Regions from separate parts of the Streptosporangium album genome, predicted to be linked through region 4. Evidence: riboswitches for the same ligand, from Rfam matches in the RefSeq annotation. Region 4 holds a riboswitch; each other region holds the start of a gene.
What was found. Region 4 has a riboswitch for cyclic di-AMP ahead of FHR32_RS06575 (C40 family peptidase). Riboswitches for the same ligand answer to the same signal wherever they lie in the genome.
Positions count from the first base shown of each region.

Region 1: it holds a riboswitch for cyclic di-AMP, as region 4 does, so the genes downstream of both, FHR32_RS45925 (C40 family peptidase) here and FHR32_RS06575 (C40 family peptidase) in region 4, are expected to answer to the same signal.
Region 2: it holds a riboswitch for cyclic di-AMP, as region 4 does, so the genes downstream of both, FHR32_RS39225 (CHAP domain-containing protein) here and FHR32_RS06575 (C40 family peptidase) in region 4, are expected to answer to the same signal.
Region 3: it holds a riboswitch for cyclic di-AMP, as region 4 does, so the genes downstream of both, FHR32_RS46575 (hypothetical protein) here and FHR32_RS06575 (C40 family peptidase) in region 4, are expected to answer to the same signal.

Region 1 covers NZ_JACHJU010000001.1:2,642,290-2,646,492, reverse strand. The annotation lists gene lysX (bifunctional lysylphosphatidylglycerol synthetase/lysine--tRNA ligase LysX) at 1-439, shown strand, start outside; gene FHR32_RS12500 (TetR/AcrR family transcriptional regulator) at 580-1,206, opposite strand; gene FHR32_RS12495 (helix-turn-helix domain-containing protein) at 1,376-1,624, shown strand; gene FHR32_RS45925 (C40 family peptidase) at 1,646-2,692, opposite strand; cyclic di-AMP (ydaO/yuaA leader) riboswitch at 2,698-2,847, opposite strand; gene FHR32_RS12485 (amino-acid N-acetyltransferase) at 3,184-3,828, shown strand; gene FHR32_RS46655 (RDD family protein) at 3,949-4,203, shown strand, end outside.
Region 2 covers NZ_JACHJU010000006.1:91,617-95,819, forward strand. The annotation lists gene FHR32_RS39220 (ABC transporter substrate-binding protein) at 1-834, opposite strand, end outside; gene FHR32_RS39225 (CHAP domain-containing protein) at 1,286-1,990, opposite strand; cyclic di-AMP (ydaO/yuaA leader) riboswitch at 2,010-2,146, opposite strand; gene FHR32_RS39230 (TetR/AcrR family transcriptional regulator) at 2,517-3,095, opposite strand; gene FHR32_RS39235 (oxidoreductase) at 3,111-3,983, opposite strand; gene FHR32_RS39240 (hypothetical protein) at 4,135-4,203, shown strand, end outside.
Region 3 covers NZ_JACHJU010000001.1:1,087,967-1,092,169, forward strand. The annotation lists gene FHR32_RS05130 (DUF4388 domain-containing protein) at 1-818, shown strand, start outside; gene FHR32_RS05135 (roadblock/LC7 domain-containing protein) at 871-1,257, shown strand; gene FHR32_RS05140 (hypothetical protein) at 1,271-1,642, shown strand; gene FHR32_RS46575 (hypothetical protein) at 1,868-2,548, opposite strand; cyclic di-AMP (ydaO/yuaA leader) riboswitch at 2,770-2,919, opposite strand; gene FHR32_RS05150 (alpha/beta fold hydrolase) at 3,396-3,947, shown strand; gene FHR32_RS05155 (DUF4253 domain-containing protein) at 3,948-4,203, opposite strand, start outside.
Region 4 covers NZ_JACHJU010000001.1:1,373,707-1,377,909, reverse strand. The annotation lists gene FHR32_RS06580 (sigma-70 family RNA polymerase sigma factor) at 1-971, opposite strand, end outside; gene FHR32_RS06575 (C40 family peptidase) at 1,183-1,839, opposite strand; cyclic di-AMP (ydaO/yuaA leader) riboswitch at 1,842-2,073, opposite strand; gene FHR32_RS06570 (3-isopropylmalate dehydrogenase) at 2,216-3,262, shown strand; gene FHR32_RS06565 (branched-chain amino acid aminotransferase) at 3,435-4,203, shown strand, end outside.

The DNA.
Region 1 (4,203 bases), 1.3 Mb from region 4:
CATCCACTGGGACCCGAAGTGGGGCCAGGGCAAGCTCGTTCAGGAGATCTTCGAGGAACTCGTCGAGCACACCCTCATCCAGCCCACGTTCGTCATGGACTACCCGCTGGAGACCTCCCCGCTGACCCGCCAGCACCGCGACAATCCGCTCCTCACCGAGAAGTGGGACCTGATCGGGTTCGGCACCGAACTCGGCACCGCCTACTCGGAGCTGGTCGACCCGGTCGAGCAGCGCCGCCGCCTCACCGAGCAGTCCCTGCTCGCCGCCGGGGGCGACCCCGAGGCCATGCAGCTTGACGAGGACTTCCTCACCGCCCTGGAATATGCCATGCCGCCCACCGGTGGCATGGGGCTCGGTGTGGACCGTCTCGTCATGGCCTTCACCGGCAGAAACATCCGCGAAACGATCCTGTTCCCCCTGGTCAAGCCAGCAGGCTGAGCCGGGCGGGGCGTGACCGTTCCCCATGCGGGCGGTGCCGGGGCCAGACCCGGCGCCGTCGCGAGGGCCTGCGCCCGGCTGGGCCCGTACGGCCTGCGGGCCCAGCCGGGGTAAGTCGGCATCGGGAACCCCGTCCGGACTCAGCGCGGTTCCGGCAACGGGTCCGCCGGTCTCACGGGAGTGCGGGCGAGCCCTGCCATCAGCCAGCGCAGTGACTCGGTGAACAGCTGGGGCGGCACTGCGGCGCGGTCGACGCGGCGCTGCATGACGAGCCCCTCGAAGAGTCCGATGATCGCGGTCGCCACGAGGGCGGGATCGTGTCCCCCGCAGTGCGGGGCCACCAGGCGGGCGACCGCCGCACGGGGAGCCCACCAGCGGGCGGCCAGACGGTCGAGTAATTCCGGCCGGGTCAGCGCATAGCGCAGAAACTCCATTTCCAGCGTGCTCCGTACCGTGTGATGATCAGCCACTCCAGCCAGATATGCCCCAAATGCCGCAAAGGTGGTCTCGTCTCCCTCCCATTGGGAGGCGATTTCCCCGACGTGGTCAAGGGGGTGGGAGACCCGCTCGTCAAAGAGCGTGAGGAAGAGCTCGTTCTTTCCGGCGAAATGGGAGTAGAGGGCACCGACCGTGTGGCCGGCCCTGAAGGCGATCTCGTCGACGGAGGCGCCGGCGAAACCTTGTTCTGCGAAGACTTCGGCCGCTGCGGACAACAGACGCTTGCGGGTGCGTGCCTTGGCTTCGCTCCGGCTTAACCGCAAAGGCACCGACATATCATGAGTACTTCACGTAGCGGCCGCTATGTCAATAGCGTCCGCCACCTCTATGGAGAAGAGAACTTGACGACCTTTGAACAAGGCGTTTACCGTTCCTGACGGGCGGCATTGATTCCAACATACTCACGCCTGAGTTTCAGAGCGGGGGGAGCGACTCTAGATGGCATATCCGGAAGTGGATTCCCGTCGCGACGACAGACTCCTGGGCGCGGGCGAGATCGGTCTCAGTGACGAAGATCTCGTGCTCCTGGCAGAACTTGCCAAGGGCGTCACCGTGGACCGGGTGGGGCGTCGTCTCGACATCAGTGGCCGGACCGTCCGGCGCAGGCTCCGCGGGATCTGCGACCGCATCGGCGTGGCCACGGCGATCGAGGCCGTGGCCTGGGCCGCTCGCCGCCGACTGATCTAGGTCCTGTCCCGGTCGCCCGCCTCAGTCCGCGATCCGCACGCCGCCGGCGAAGGGGCGGTTGTCGATCGAGGCGATGTGGATGACGTCACCGGTCTGCGGGGCGTGGACCATCATGCCCGCGCCGATGTAGATCCCGACGTGGTGCAGGTCGCTGTAGAAGAAGACCAGATCGCCGGGGCGCAGCTGGTCTCTGGACACGTGGGTGCCCGCGGTCCACTGGTCACCGGTGTAGTGAGGCAGGCTGATGCCGACCTTCTGGTAGGCCCACATGACCAGGCCGGAGCAGTCGAAGGAGCCGGGCCCCTCGGCGCCCCAGACGTACGGCTTGAGCTGCTGGGTGAGCGCCCAGCGGGCGGCCTCGGCGGCCTTGCCGCTGCCGACGATCGGCACGCTGATCCGCACCCTGCTGCCTATGGTGGTCTTGGCCCGGCTGCGCACCTCGCTGAACAGGTTGCTCTCGACCTTGGCGACCAGACGTTCGATCTTGGTGCGCTTGGTGCCGATCTCCTCGAGGAGTCCCTTCACCTCGGCGGTCCGGGCCTTGGCGCTGGCCTGGGCCCGCTCAGCGTTCTTGATCGCCTGGGCGACCTGGGCGACCTCCTCGCTCTGTTGCTGCTGGAGGGCGTAGCTCGTGGTGGCCCGGTCGAGGAAGGCGTCGGGATCGTTCGACTGGGTGAAGGCGAGAGCCGAGCCCAGCCCGCCCGACATGTAGGAGCGCTGCGCCAGGAGGGTGGCCTTGGTGCGGCGGGAGGCGAGCTCGGACTCGCTGCCGGCGAGGGTCTTCTTGGCCGTCTCCGCGGCGCGCTGGGCCTGCTTGAGCTTGACGCGCCCGCCGTTGTACTGCTCGCTCAGCGTCTCGATCTCGGTGTGCAGCTTCTCGGCCTGCTTGGCGAGTTCCTTCAGGTTGGGCTGCGGGTCGGCGGTGGCCGCGACCAGAGGGGTGCCGAGGGTCAGGGAGGCGAAGGCCAGCCCGATGACCGCCATCCGGCAGGTGAGTCCACGTGAGACGTGTTCCCGGCGGGCATGTCTACCCTCGCGCTTTCCCTCAGGGTTGCGCGTGCGCTTCACCAACAGGCTCCTCTCTCGGCCGCCTACCGGGTTAGCTGACGGGTTCGGGCCGGAGGCAGCCCTACCGAGGTGCCGGTGGCACCTCGGATTCACCCCAGGGACGTGGAGGGTGGGTCCCCGGTTCCCCGGTTCCGGGGATTCGGCGGGTCAGCTCTTTACCCTGCTGACATCGAGCACGGACATTAGTGCAATTGGAGGTTCATGCTCAACCAGAACTACAAACTCGGTAGAGGTTTCACAACTGGCACGTCACGGCGAGATCACACATCTTCATGATCAACATGCGCATTACGCTGGTTTTATCCGTCTTTTGAGTGCTCATGACGGAAGTCTTCGCAGGTCCAGAGCCCCGTGAAAGGCGGATTCCGACTCTTGCCGAGGCAGCCGGCCCGGCGTGGCCACTGAGCCACCGCAGGCCATCTGGTGTCTGCGAGGTGGGAGTTAAGGGTGAGCCGTAACTCGAGAGAGTTGAGGACGTACGCTGATCGGTCATGGAGCAGGTTGCGGAGCACTCCCCTACGCAGGCCGTACACGGCACCGGGAAAGCAGGTCAGGAGGCCGGGCCCGGGGGCGGAAGTGCAGACCCCGAGCGGGACCACCGGGAGGCCGAGGCCGACGAGGCCACGGTCCGGGTGCGGCGCGCCCGCACCCGGGACGTGCGTGTCATCCGGCGGCTCGTCGACACCTACGGGGGCGCCGGCCGCCGCCTCCTGGAGAAGGCCACGGTCACCCTGTACGAGGACGTCCAGGAGTTCTGGGTCGCCGAGCAGACGGGTGCCGTGGTGGGCTGCGGGGCGCTCCACGTGCTCTGGGAGGACCTCGCGGAGATCCGCACCGTCGCCGTCGACCCCGGCTGCCGGGGGCTGGGCATCGGCAACCGGATCGTCTCGGAACTCATCCGCACCGCCGGCGAGCTCGGGCTGCGCAGGGTCTTCTGCCTCACCTTCGAGGTCGGATTCTTCGCCCGGCACGGATTCCGGGAGATCCAGGGCACACCCGTCTCCCCGGAGGTCTACGCCGAGCTTCTCGCCTCCTATGACGAGGGTGTCGCGGAGTTTCTCGACCTGGAGCATGTCAAGCCGAACACCCTGGGAAACACCCGGATGCTGCTCCACCTGACCGAGGACCAGCGCTGACATTGCCGTGGCGGTTACTGATCGGAAAGATGACTGTTGATACCTATGTCGATACCTTGTGCTGCAGCAAGCATGTGCGTCTCACATATGCCACATGCGCAGTCGAAGTGAGGTGACGCGGTGAGCATCGGACAGCCGCCGTACCAGGATGATCCCGACCGCGATCGCACACCGTCGGGACAGCCGGAGTACGGGCAGCACAGTGGGGGCCGAGACCATGACGAACACGACCCCGATGTAACGATTGTGGGATACCGAGCGGAGGCGTCACAGCCGCACACCGGTCCGGGACAGGCCCAGCCGGGGTACGGGCAGCAGCAGTACGGCCAGCAGCCGGGGTACGGACAGCAGCCGGGGTACGGCCAGCAGCAGCCG
Region 2 (4,203 bases), on a different contig from region 4:
GAAGGAGGCGAGCTTGGCGGTCAGGCCCGCCTCGCTGTAGGACTTCACCGTGTCGAACGAGGTCTTGATGGCCGGGTTCTTGTCGATGACGAGCTGGTTGCCGGTGTCGAAGTAGGCGATGTTGCCGTTCTTCGGCGCCTCCTGCGACAGGACCACGTTGTAGAGGGTGTTGGGTCCGTCGAGGAACTTCGGGGCGCCCTTGCCGGGGTTGGCGGCCTGGAACTTCTTGCCGATCTCCATGAAGGAGGCCCAGTCCGGCCAGAGTTTGCTGACCTCGTCGCGTTCGCCCGGCAGGCCGGCCTTCTCGAGCAGGTCCTTGCGGTAGCACATGCCCATGCCGCCGATGTCGGTGCCGAGGGCGAAGAGCTTGCCGTCCTTGTTGATGCCGTTGTCCCATTTCGCGGCGGGGAAGTCGGTCTTGCGGCTGTCCAGCCCGTACTGGGCGAGGTCCGTGAAGAACTGCGGGCGGGCCTTCATGAGGCCCATCGCGCCCTCGTCGATGCCGACGATGTCCCCGGTGCCGCTGCCGGCCTGCAGCTTCTGCAGGAGCTGGGGCAGGTAGACGTCCTCGAACCGGTCGGTCAGGTTCTGGTATTTGACCTGGATGTTCGGGTGCGCCGCGTTCCACGTCTCCACGGCCTTCTTGTAGCCGAAGTTCGCGCCGCCGCCGAAGGTGTGCACGGTGATGGTCACCGGCTCGGCGGCGGGCGCGGAGGCGCCGCCGCCGGCCGCGGACTTGGCGGGCTCGTTCGAACCGCAGGAAGTGATCGCCAGGGCGGTGGCCGCCATCACCGCGACCGCGGCGAGCTTGCCATGCCGCTTGGTGTTCAACATTACGGACCCCTCTCAGGTGGTCGCCCGAATTGATGGGAGGTGACATCGCGCATCGGTCCCCGACAAACACGATGCGCGATGGGTTAGGTTCCTCAACGTTTTTTGGGAGCGCTCCCACGAAGAGTGGACGATAGGCAACCAAGGCGTCAATATGCCGAAACTCAACCGTTACATCTGGCCTGTTCGTGGGGGATTAATGACTTGATACCTCGCAAACCTCTCAGAGAGGCGCCTGGGAGCGCTCCCATCACATAGTGACGTACCGTGACATTCCGTACGGCAGAGCCGTCGTCGGGGAAAGCGGGCATCCGGGGGCTGCGGGCGGCGGGCCCCCGGAAGGCGGCGGGCCGGACGCCGGAAAGGGGCCCGGCTCAGATGAGCCGGGCCCCTTTCGGTGCCGGTGGGCCGGCCCGTCCGGAGACGGGTGGCCGTGGTGTGCGGTGCCGGTGGGTCAGCCGCTGTAGACCGGGTAGCCGTAGCCGACGACCTGGGACTTGGGCCGGACGCGCGCCTCGACCTTGCCGTTGCCGGTGTTGCCCTCGATCGTGCTGATCGTGCCGTCGCCGTTGTCCTTCTTCACGAAGCCGACGTGGTCGATCCCGCTGATGTCCTTGCCGCCCTGCCAGTCGTAGAACACGACGGCGCCGGGCTTGGCGACGTCACCCCAGTGGCCGTTGTCCTTGAACCACTGAGCGTAGGCGACGGTGTAGGCGTCCCAGCCCATGGTGGGCCGGATGCCGGCCTGATCGCCGACCCAGGAGACGAACATCGCGCACCAGGGGGCGTTGGCGTAGTCGGCCACGTTGCCGCCGTCGCGGGCGAGGGTCTCCCTGGCTCGCGGGGAGGACATGTACCAGGACTGGAACTTCGTCCCGCCGCCCTGGGCGTTCTCCGAGATGCCGATCTGGCGGGCGGCGATGTCCAGGACCTGCGAGGCGGTGACCTTGGGCAGGCGCTCGGCCTGGAGCTCGAGAGGGGTCTTGGCGACGTTGGCGGTCTTGACGACCTCCGTCGAGGGAGCACTGAGCGGGCTGTGCCCGGCGGTCTCCGCGAGGGCCGCGGGAGCCGCGAGGGTGCCGCCACCGACGAGGATGGACGCGCCGAGAAGAATGTGGGCCAGGTTACGTGACCTGGGAGTAACGCGGTTCGTGGCCATGAGGGGGAGAACTCCTTGCTTCGCTTCTCATGCCGCCTACCGGGTTAGCTGACGGGTTCGGGCTGGGAAGTGCCCTACGGCGCGAAGGCGTCGATTCACCCCAAGAAAAGTGGTTCCCCGGTTCCGCGAGATCCGCGGATTCGGCGGCCGTGCTCATGGGGCGGAGTCATCCGCTCCGATGAAGCACGGACGGGCAATGTGATGGTGGCCGCGTAGGTCTTGGTTGACCGAGGCATTCACCAGGAATGACTCGAAACTACGTGAAAGGGACGAACAATTACAAGTAGGGCACATTGCCCTGACTTGGGAATACGCCGAAATCGAGGGGGAAGCTTTGGGGTCCCGTCAGGATCGACGACTCCGGGCCAGGCGCCCGCTCGGAGCTGGAAACGCCTATGGGGAAGGCGTTCCCGGGCGGCGGCGCCACGGCGGGGCCGCCCTGTCGTAATCTCTCCCCCGGCAGTTTCGCCATCAACGTAGATCTTTTAGATAAGGGCCTCTTCACCTGCGAAAACGCCCGTCGCGCTCATGGTTTGACCTCGGCCCAGGCATGGATCAGCGGCAGCAGCACCCTGTCGACCGTGTCCTCGACGAAAGCCTCGTCCAGTGGCCTGCCGCTGATGAGCAGCCGGTGCCAGACCAGGGCCTCGGTGACCGTCCTGATCTCGCCGGGATCCGCCTTCCCCCGCAGCTCGCCCCGCTCGCGGGCGCGGGCGAGCAGCGGGGTGGTGCCGGTGATGTCGGGGCGCGGCACGTTCTCGCGCAGGGCGGCCGCCAGTTCGGGGGTGGTGAGCATGGCCGGGAGCAGTCCGAAGACCAGACCGTGCTTCTGCTCCATGGTCCGGCAGAATCCGCCCACCGCCGCCACGAGGTCACCGCGCATCGTCCCGGTGTCGGGCGGCGGTGTGACGTCGATCTCCAGATGGTTGCAGACCAGGTCCACCACCAGGGCCTCCTTGCCCGGCCAGCGGCGGTAGATCGTGGCCTTGCTCGCGCTGGCGCGCTTGGCGATCTGGTCGACGGACATGCGGTCGAACCCGACCTCGGAGAGCAGCTCCATGGTCGCGTCGAGAATCGCCCGCTCTCGCCTGGGGTCGAGACGCAAGGTGCCTCCGGTGGGCTACGAGTGCTGTGTGATCGCCTCGAATCGTACGCCTGTGAACTCCTCCGACCTCTCCCACAGCCGCCGGGCCACGCTCTCGTCCAGCGCCCTGGGGGAGGGGGTCAGTGCCTTCAGGCCGGGACCGATGAACTGACCTCCGGTCACGCGGGGAGAGGTGGCGGCGTAGAGGGAGGGGGCCGCGCCCTTGTGCGGAGGCTTGAGCACCAGCCGGATGAGGGCGTTGAGCGGTCCGGTGAGCACGCCCAGCTTCATGATGCCGGTGGCGGTGGCGCCGGGATGGGTGGCCACACTGAGCAGCCGTCCCTCCGCCCGGCGCTGCAGTTCCAGCGTGAACAGCAGGTTGGCGAGCTTCGATCTGCCGTAGGCCGAGAACCGCCCGTAGCCACGGTCGAGGCCCAGGTCGTCGAAGTCGATCTTTCCCAGGCTGTGGGCGTCACTGGAGACCGTGACGACCCGGGCGCCCGGCCTGGCCAGGAGTTGCGGCAGCAGTAGCCCGGTCAGGGCGAAGTGCCCCAGGTGGTTGGTGCCGAACTGCATCTCGAAGCCGTCGGCGGTGGTCCGCCGGGGGATCATGCCGACTCCCGCATTGTTGATCAATATGTCGACGGGCCCGTCGACGGCGGCGGCGAACGCCCGCACCGAGCTCAGGTCGGCCAGGTCGAGCCGTCGCAGCTCGATCCGCGCGCCCGGGACCTCCGACCGGATCGCGTCCCGGGCGGCCTCTCCCTTGACGAGGTCCCGTACGGCCATCACGACCCGGGCGCCGTGCCCGGCCAGCTGCAGGGCGGTGGGAATCCCGATGCCGCCGCCGGCGCCGGTGACCACCGCGGTGGAACCGGTCAGGTCGGGGATGTCGTTCGGAGTCCACATGACGTGCTCCTCTGAGACGTGAGATTAGATGTACGAAACCGTTCCGTACACTACGGTAGGCCGTCCCGCACCGGACGCGCAAGCGGGTGTACGCGCGTGTTCACCCGTAGTTCCCGGGCGCGTAAGCCGTCCCGGTTACGGTGAGGCGGTCGTGAACGGGTCATCGCCCGGCGTGGAGGACGGTCGAGACCACGCGCGGGAGCAGAGTTCGGCCGTCGCC
Region 3 (4,203 bases), 290 kb from region 4:
ACGACCGCGCCACCGGTGCGCTCCGGCTGGGCAAGGCCGGGATGCTCTATCTCACCGGTGGCCGGGTGACCTACGCCGAGAGTCCGGCCGCCCCCCGGCTGGAGGATCTCCTGACCTCCGGCCGCAGAATCTCCGCCCATGCCGTACGGCAGGCCAGGCAGGCCGCCACCGAGGACCGGTGGGGCGGTGAACTCCTGGTCGCCCAGGGCGTCCTCACCCGGGGCGAGCTGGAGTTCTGCGTACTGAACTCGGTGCTCGACGCCGTGTACTTCCTGTTCGAGGCGACCGGTCACCGGCCCAGGTTCCGGCGGGGAGACCGGCACTGGCTCGGGCCTCAGTGGTATTTCGACGTGACCGGACTGCTCCGGGAGTGCAAGCGAAGGAGGGCGCAGTTGAACCAGGCCTGGCCGTCCGACGAGCTGGACGCGCTCCCGGTCGTCCCGGTGGGCCGCGTCACCGCCCAGCGGGTGGTGCTGACCTCGCTCCAGTGGGAGGTGCTGGTCGGCGCCGACTCCGCGGCGACCCCGGGGGACCTGGCGCGCAAGCTCGGCCGCCCGGCCTACTCGGTGCTGCTCGCCGTACGGCAGCTCGCCGCGGCAGGGCTGCTGCACACTCCCCAGGCCGGATCCGGCACCGTACCCGGCGCGCTGCCCAAGCGCGTGAAGAACGGCGCCGGAGGCCCCGGGGAACCGCCGGACACCGCGACGGGCGCCACCGGACCGTCCGCGCCGCTTTCGCCGCTTCCGCACGCGACAGGGGATCCCGCCGACGTCAACCTGCTCATCCGGCTCAGAGACGCATTGGAGGCATTGACGTGAGCCTGGTCCGATGCCGATGAGGCTCCGGACGCTGAAGCTGCTCGGAAGGAGGATGCCAGTGGAACTGCGTGACGAGATACAGCGGGAGATGGCGCTGCTGCGTGAGCGCATACCCGATGTGAACGGGAGCATCGCCTGCAGCGTCGACGGCCTGACGATAGCCAGCGATCTGAAAGAGGACGTCGAGCAGACCGGCGCGCTCTCCTCGGCGGTCCTGGCCCTCAGCCGCCGGCTGATGAGCATGGCCGGCAAGGGCACCTTCGAGGAGACCTTGATCTCCGGAACCAACGGTTACGCGGCCTTCTACGCCGCCGGCCCAAAGATCGTCCTCACAGTGCTGGCCCGCCCGGGCACCAACCTCGGGCTCCTGCGACTGGAGGGTCGCAAGACGGCGGTGACTCTGGCCGCCATCACATCCCGCATATCGATATCTCAGTGAATCGGAGACGCAAATGGGCAACATGGACATCTCGCTCAAAGAGATGATGGGGATCGACGGCGCCCTCGGCGCGGTGGTCGTGGACTACAACAGCGGCATGGCTCTGGGTGCCCTCGGTGGCTCCAAGGACCTCGACCTCCAGATCGCCGCGGCCGGCAACACCGAGGTCGTCAAGGCCAAGATGCGGACGATGGAGTCACTTGGCCTCAAGGACGGCATCGAGGACATCCTCATCACGCTCAGCGGTCAGTACCACGTGATCCGCCCGGTCAACGGCCGGGGCGGCAAGGGACTCTTTCTCTACGTGGCGCTCGACCGCGCCCGGGCCAACCTGGCGCTCGCACGGCACATCATGCGCGGCATCGAGGAGCGGCTCGAGGTCTGATCCTCCGGTACGGCCCGCACCCCGGGAGGCGCGGGCCGTACCGGAGCTCACCACCCGGCGGCGGTGAGCTCGTCGATCGCGTCGGCGAACTCGGGCCAGAGCGGGCGGGGCAGATCGTGGCCCCTCCGCGGGGTCCGCTCCTGCCTCTGATCCGGCATACGAGCCGGCGGATGCTCACCGGAAACCGCCCGGAGAGGCACCAGGAGGGCTCGGCCCTCCCGCCGATTACTTGTTGACCACCGTGGGCGGGGTGGCCGGGTTGTTGTCGACACGGCCCCACGCGCCGGCGGAGAACGGCACGGGCTGGTTCTTCTTACCCGGGCCGGTGCCCCACTTGGTGATCACGTAGTCGACCTTGATGTGGCCCGCGCCGCCGTTGCCGTCCACACCGAGCGTGTCGGGGTTGAACGTGCCGCCGGTCAGATCGGCGAAGGTCTTGGCGTCAAGGTCGATCATGACACCGCTGCTGGAGGGCACTCCGGGACCGCGGTCGCCGACGAAGAACTTGACCTTCTTGCCCTGGTAGACGACATAGCCCTCGGTCATCAGCGGCCAGCTCGGGCTGGCGATCATGCCCTTCTGCATCGGCTTGCCGCTCGCGGGCAGGCCGGTGTCGCCGGCGCGGCCTGAGGAGTCGTCCCAGAAGTACGAGGCCTTGGTCGAGCCGTTCAGCAGGACGACCTCGGAGCCGGACTCGGAGCCGGGCTTCGCGGAGGTGGTCTTGACCATGGCCGGGGCCGCCAGGGAGGCACCCTTGACCGCGATGGGGAGCACGGAGGTGGTGTCGGCCGTGGCGGGAAGCGCGGAGGGGAGCACCGAGACGACGCTCGCGGAGGTGAGAACGCTCGCGCCGAGGAGAGCGGCGACGACATATCGGTTCTTGCGTATGCCAAGGGAGAAGCGCATGGGAGGAAGACTCCTTCGCGAGGGAACGGGGAGACGCGGGTGCCACACAGGAGAGGCACGGGCGGATACGCGCTCACAGAGAGAGAGGAAGTGCCGGCGGTCCCGGGCACTACGCGAGGCGCGTCGGGGGGCGCCGCGTTCGAACGCGGCAATGAAGTCTTAGGAGGCCGGTACGGATGAGGCAGATACCAGCGGGAAGGGAGCGCAACGTCCCATGAGTGATGTCCTCTCCATCTCGTCTACCGGGTTAGCTGACGGATTCGGGCGGTGGAGTTGCCCTACCGCCGCATGATCGCGGCGGATTCACCCCATGAAGTGGGTCCCCGGTTCCCATGGCCCTGACGGCTTCCGGGATTCGACGCCGGCCGGCCGCTCCTTCCGCTGAAGGGCAGGTCGCCAACCGAACACAAATAGGACACTAGCGCCCATTCGAGGACAAAGCAAAACAAAACCCATGATAGACCCAGAAGATCTACCTTTATCGGCCAAGAAAGCCCTATTAGCCACCGCTTGACCTTCCGGACGGTGCGTCGAACCGGCCGGAACCACCGGGAAAACCGTTCGGCAGTTTCCGTTGATCATGCCTATGAGCTGGGCATTCTTCCCGATGACAGCCAAAGGAGGGATGATTCGACGAATATTCGCACGATCAATGCGAGGGGCACGGCGACCGGTACGCCGATCCTTCTGTCAACGCTTCTTTTTACCTCCACACAGGCCCATCGAGCAGGGAAATGGCACATCAACCGGTCGGAGCACACCCTCTGGAAGATCCAGAAGCGTCAGGACCGCCGCGGGTAAAGCCTCGGTCATGACCGGCGACCCCCAGCCGCTGTAGCGTGTACGGGTGCTGATCGCCTTCGGCTGCGCGGTGCTGTTCGCGGCCCTCTACGCGCTGGCGATGTACAGCACGGCCGGGCCGGCGGCACTCGGAGCGGTCGCCGTGACGCTGGCCGTCGCCCTCGTAGCCGTCTTGCACGGCCAGACACTCCGGGACGCGGCCGACCTCGAAGCCATCCGGCGCGTCCTGCGAGCCGACAAGCTCATCCTCGTCGGCCGTTCCTGGGGCGGCTCACTCACCGCGCGCTACCTGGCCGCCCACCCCCGGCACGTGGCCAAGGCGGTCTTCGTCTCTCCGGGAGCGCTCCGGGAAGGCGCCTACCCCGCCCACGCGCTGGTGCCCGACGACGAGGCCGACCCCCGCCCCGCGCTCCGCTCGGCCAAGGTCCCGGCGCTGATCCTGCGGGGCGAGTGCGACTACCTGAAGCCGGAGGTGGCCGAGGACTACCGGCGTACCCTGCCGGGCTCCACGCTCGTCGCTGTCGCAGGCGCGGGCCACTCCATCACCACCGAGCAGCCCGAGTATCTCCCGCTGCTCCGAGACTTCCTGCTCAGCTGATCAGTCCCACCAGAACGACCAGGCGTTCCTGCCTCTGATCTGCTCCGCGTAGTCGACCAGCGTCCCCGCGCTGTAGATGACGCTGTCGGGGCAGAACGTCCAGTGCTCGGCGGCGACGTGCAGGGCGTGTTCCGGGGTGACCGGGGGCGCGGCGACGCTCAGGTCAAGGGTGTTGAAGCCCATGCCGACCACTCGCACGCCGAACCTGTCCTCCCAGCTCCGCACCACGGCCGCGAGCGGGACCATCCACTCGTTG
Region 4 (4,203 bases):
CCCTCGACCCGCAGAACCGCGAGCCAGGAAGGCAGGTAGGCGGGCTCTCCCGGCCGCCGGAGGTAGGCCGCGGCCGCAGGCTGCCGGTTCGCCCAAGTGGGCAGGAGCCGCCAGTCGCCCCATGCCTCTGGACCGATCATGGCGGGTGTCCAGGCCGCGACGATCGCCTCGCGCCCTGCCAGCCAGATCGGCGCCGGCGGCATCGTCTGCCAGGCGTCCTCGCGGAGCAGCGCGGCCAGGATGGAGGGATCGGCCTGCTCGACGGCGTCGATGTAGCGCTGAAGCAGCGCGCGTTCGGCACCGCTGGGGTCGGCCGACGGCGCCCACTCCAGCCGGCGCGGGGGCAGGTGCTCCCTCATCACCGGCCGGGCCCGCTGCAGCGTGCTCTTGACCGAGGCGACGCTCACCTCCAGCAGCGCCGCGGTCTCCGGTGCCGACCAGCCGAGCACGTCGCGCAGGATCAGCACCGCCCGCTGCCTGGGCGGCAGATGCTGGATGGCGGCCAGGAACGCCAGCTCGATCGTCTCCTTGGCGATCAGCGCGGTGGCCGGTCCTGCGTCGTCCGGGGTGATCGGATCCAGCAGCCGGTCGGGGTAGGGCTGCAGCCACGAGACCTCGGCCGGGGGCACGGCCATGGCCGGATCGGCCATCATCGGCTCCTGGCGCGGTCGCGGGTGGCGGGGGAAGCGGTCGAGGAAGTCGAGACAGGCGTTCGTCGCGATCCGGTACAGCCACGCGCGGAACGTGGATCGGCCCTGAAAGCCCTCCCGTCCGCGCCACGCGCGCAGGAACGTCTCCTGCACCAGATCCTCCGACTCCTCGAACGAGCCGAGCATCCGGTAGCAGTGCACCCGCAGCTCATGCCGGTGGTGTTCGACGAGTTCGGTGAACGACGACTCATCGGCCGTCCGCGCCGTGGCCGCGAGCGAGTCCTCCTCGCCCCTGATCGGTGGGGTCTCCGCACTGACCATGATCACCCTTCCCCTCGTGTGCCGGTCCGCCCGCCGTGGCCGGCGGCCGTCGCGACCGTGGACAGGCGGAAAAGCTATCGCGACCGGCCGACAGCGCGTCCCGGGGAGAAGGGCCCGACGAGAGGGGGATGAGACGCCAGGACACCCTGGCGCCGGCGCCAGGGCCGGGGCAGGTGCCGCGGGCCGGGCCGGCCCGCGGCACCTCAGCTGCTCAGGAGGTGGCCTGGAGCATCGTGGGAGCGGGGGCGGCGGCGAGCTTGGCCTGCTCGATGGAGAGCTTGACACCCTTGCGGTCGGGGCGGACGGCGCCGGCGAAGCTGCTGCGGCGCCAGGAGGTGAGCTTCTCCTCCTTGACCACGTCCCCGGTCTGCGGGGCGTGGACCATGTAGCCGGGCCTGCTGATCATGCCGACATGGCCGAGGCCGTGGAAGAAGATCAGGTCACCGGGCCTGAGGTCCTTCCAGGCGACCTTCTTGTGGAACTCCGCGTACTGGTCGTAGGTCACGCGGGGCAGCTTGATCCCGGCGGCACCGTAGGCGCGGAGCATCAGGCCGGAGCAGTCGAAGCCGCCGTTGCCGGTGCCGCCCCAGACGTACGGCGTGCCGCGCTTGGACATGGCCCACTTCACGGCCTTCTTCCAGGCGGGTACCGGAGCCTTGGCGGCGAGGGCCGCCTTCAGCTTGGGGCCGGTGAGCGTCGGGACCTCGGCGGCGGGCGTGGGGGAGGTGGGAGCCGGGGCTTCGGCGGCGGGGGGAGTGGGGGTGGGAGAGGGGGTGGGGGTGTCCGCCAGGGCGAGGGAGGGGGTCGCGAGCACGGCGGCGCCGGCGACGAGCAGGGGCAGGACGCGGGGATAGATCTTGCCGGACAAGATGGTTCCTTCCATAAGGCCGGCCGGGTTAGCTGTCGGGCTCGGGCGTGGAGGCCGCCCTACGGCGCGAGAAGCGCTGATTCGCCCCAAGGGATCCCGTGCAGGCGGCCCGGGACATGGCTCCGACTGACGGAGCGAAACGTCCTGGACGGCCGTGGATCCCGGAAGTGGTTCCCCGGCTCCGCTCAGGCCGAAAAGGGGGAACGGCCTGCACGGATTAGGCATCGGTTCGAATGCAGAGGACCATAACGAAACTTCACGAAAGGGTCAAGACTGCACAAAACTGGACAAAACGATCAGGGGTGTCCAGGGGTGCGAAACGTCCGATGGGTGAGATCAGTGTTCGATTACCGAGACGGGCCGGTAAGGTGCCTGCATGGACGCGCGTAACATTCGCCTGGCAGTCATCCCCGGAGACGGGATCGGAGTCGAGGTCGTCACCGAGGGTCTGAAGGTCCTCGAAGCGGTCGGCGCGAAGGTGGAGACCACCACTTACGATCTTGGCGCCAAGCGCTACCACAAGACCGGTGAGATCCTTTCCGAGACGGTCCTGGACGAGCTGCGGGGATACGACGCGATCCTGCTCGGCGCGATCGGCGACCCCAGCGTGCCCCCCGGCATCCTGGAGCGCGACCTGCTGCTCAAGATCCGCTTCGAGCTCGACCACTACGTCAATCTCCGCCCGGTCAAGCTCTTCCCCGGGGTCGAGTCCCCGCTGGGCAAGGCCCGCCCCGAGGACGTCGACATGATCGTCGTCCGCGAGGGCACCGAGGGACCGTATGCCGGGGCCGGCGGCGTGCTGCGCCGGGGCACGCCGCACGAGATCGCCACCCAGGAGTCGGTGAACACCGCGTTCGGCGTCGAGCGGGTCGTCCGCTACGCCTTCGACAAGGCGCTCGGCAGGACGCGCAGGAAGCTGACGCTGGTCCACAAGACCAACGTGCTCGCCTACGCCGGTGACCTCTGGGCCCGCACATTCGACCGGGTCAGCCTGGAGTATCCCGACGTCGAGACCGACTACTGCCACGTCGACGCGGCCTCGATGTTCTTCGTCAGCCAGCCGGAGCGGTTCGACGTGATCGTCACCGACAACCTGTTCGGCGACATCCTCACCGACATCGGCGCCGCCATCGCCGGGGGCATCGGCCTGGCGGCCAGCGGCAACGTCAACCCCGACCGCACCGCGCCGAGCATGTTCGAGCCCGTCCACGGCAGCGCCCCCGACATCGCGGGCCAGGGCAAGGCCGACCCGACCGCGACCATCCTGTCCGTCGCCATGCTCCTGGACCACCTCGGTCTGTCCGGCGAGGCCGCCCGGGTCGAGCAGGCGGTGGCCGAGGACCTGGTCGAGCGGCTGGCCGGCTGGGCCGGGCGGACCACCCACGAGATCGGCGACGACATCACCGCCCGAGTAGCCGGCTGAGAGAGCCGCCTTCTTTCACCTCAGACGCGCCTGGCGGCTCACGAGCCGCCAGGCGCGTCTTCGTCTGTCCCGGCACTGCCGGTATGCGACATCAATGCAGTAGTTTCCCGTTACCCGGTCCATTGCAGAATGGACCCAAGGGCAGACCGCCACAAAGAGAAGGATCTCCGTCATGACCACCGCTCAGAAGCTCAGCTTCGACGTGCAGCTCTCCGACCACGCGCGCACCGCAGCCGAGCGCGAGCAGGTATTGGCGAGCCCCGGATTCGGGCAGACCTTCACCGATCACATGATCTCGATCGACTACACCGAAGGTGAGGGCTGGCGCGACGCACGGCTCATGCCGTACGGCCCGCTGACCCTGGACCCGGCGACCGCGGTCTTCCACTACGCCCAGGAGTTCTTCGAGGGTCTGAAGGCCTACCGCCAGGAGAGCGGCGCGATCGCGTCCTTCCGGCCGTACGCCAACGCCGCCCGCTTCAACCTGTCGGCGGCGCGGATGGCCATGCCGGAGCTGCCTGAGGAGACGTTCGTCGAGTCGCTGGAGCTCCTCGTCCAGACCGATCGCGAGTGGGTCCCCACCACCCCGGGCCACAGCCTCTATCTCCGCCCCTTCATGATCGCTACGCAGCCCGCGCTGGGGGTCAACTACCCCTCCAGGAACTACCGCTACATGGTGATCGCCTCCCCGGCGGCCGCCTACTTCGGAGGGGGCAACGCCGTCTCGGTCTGGCTGTCCACCGAATACACCCGGGCCGCGCCCGGTGGCACCGGCTTCGCCAAGTGCGGCGGCAACTACGCGGCCGCCTTCGTGGCCCAGCGCCAGGCCGTCGAGCAGGGCTGCGACCAGGTGGTCTGGCTCGACGCGGGCGAGCACCGCTACGTCGAGGAGATGGGCGGGATGAACCTGTTCTTCGTCTACGGCGACCGCCTGCTCACCC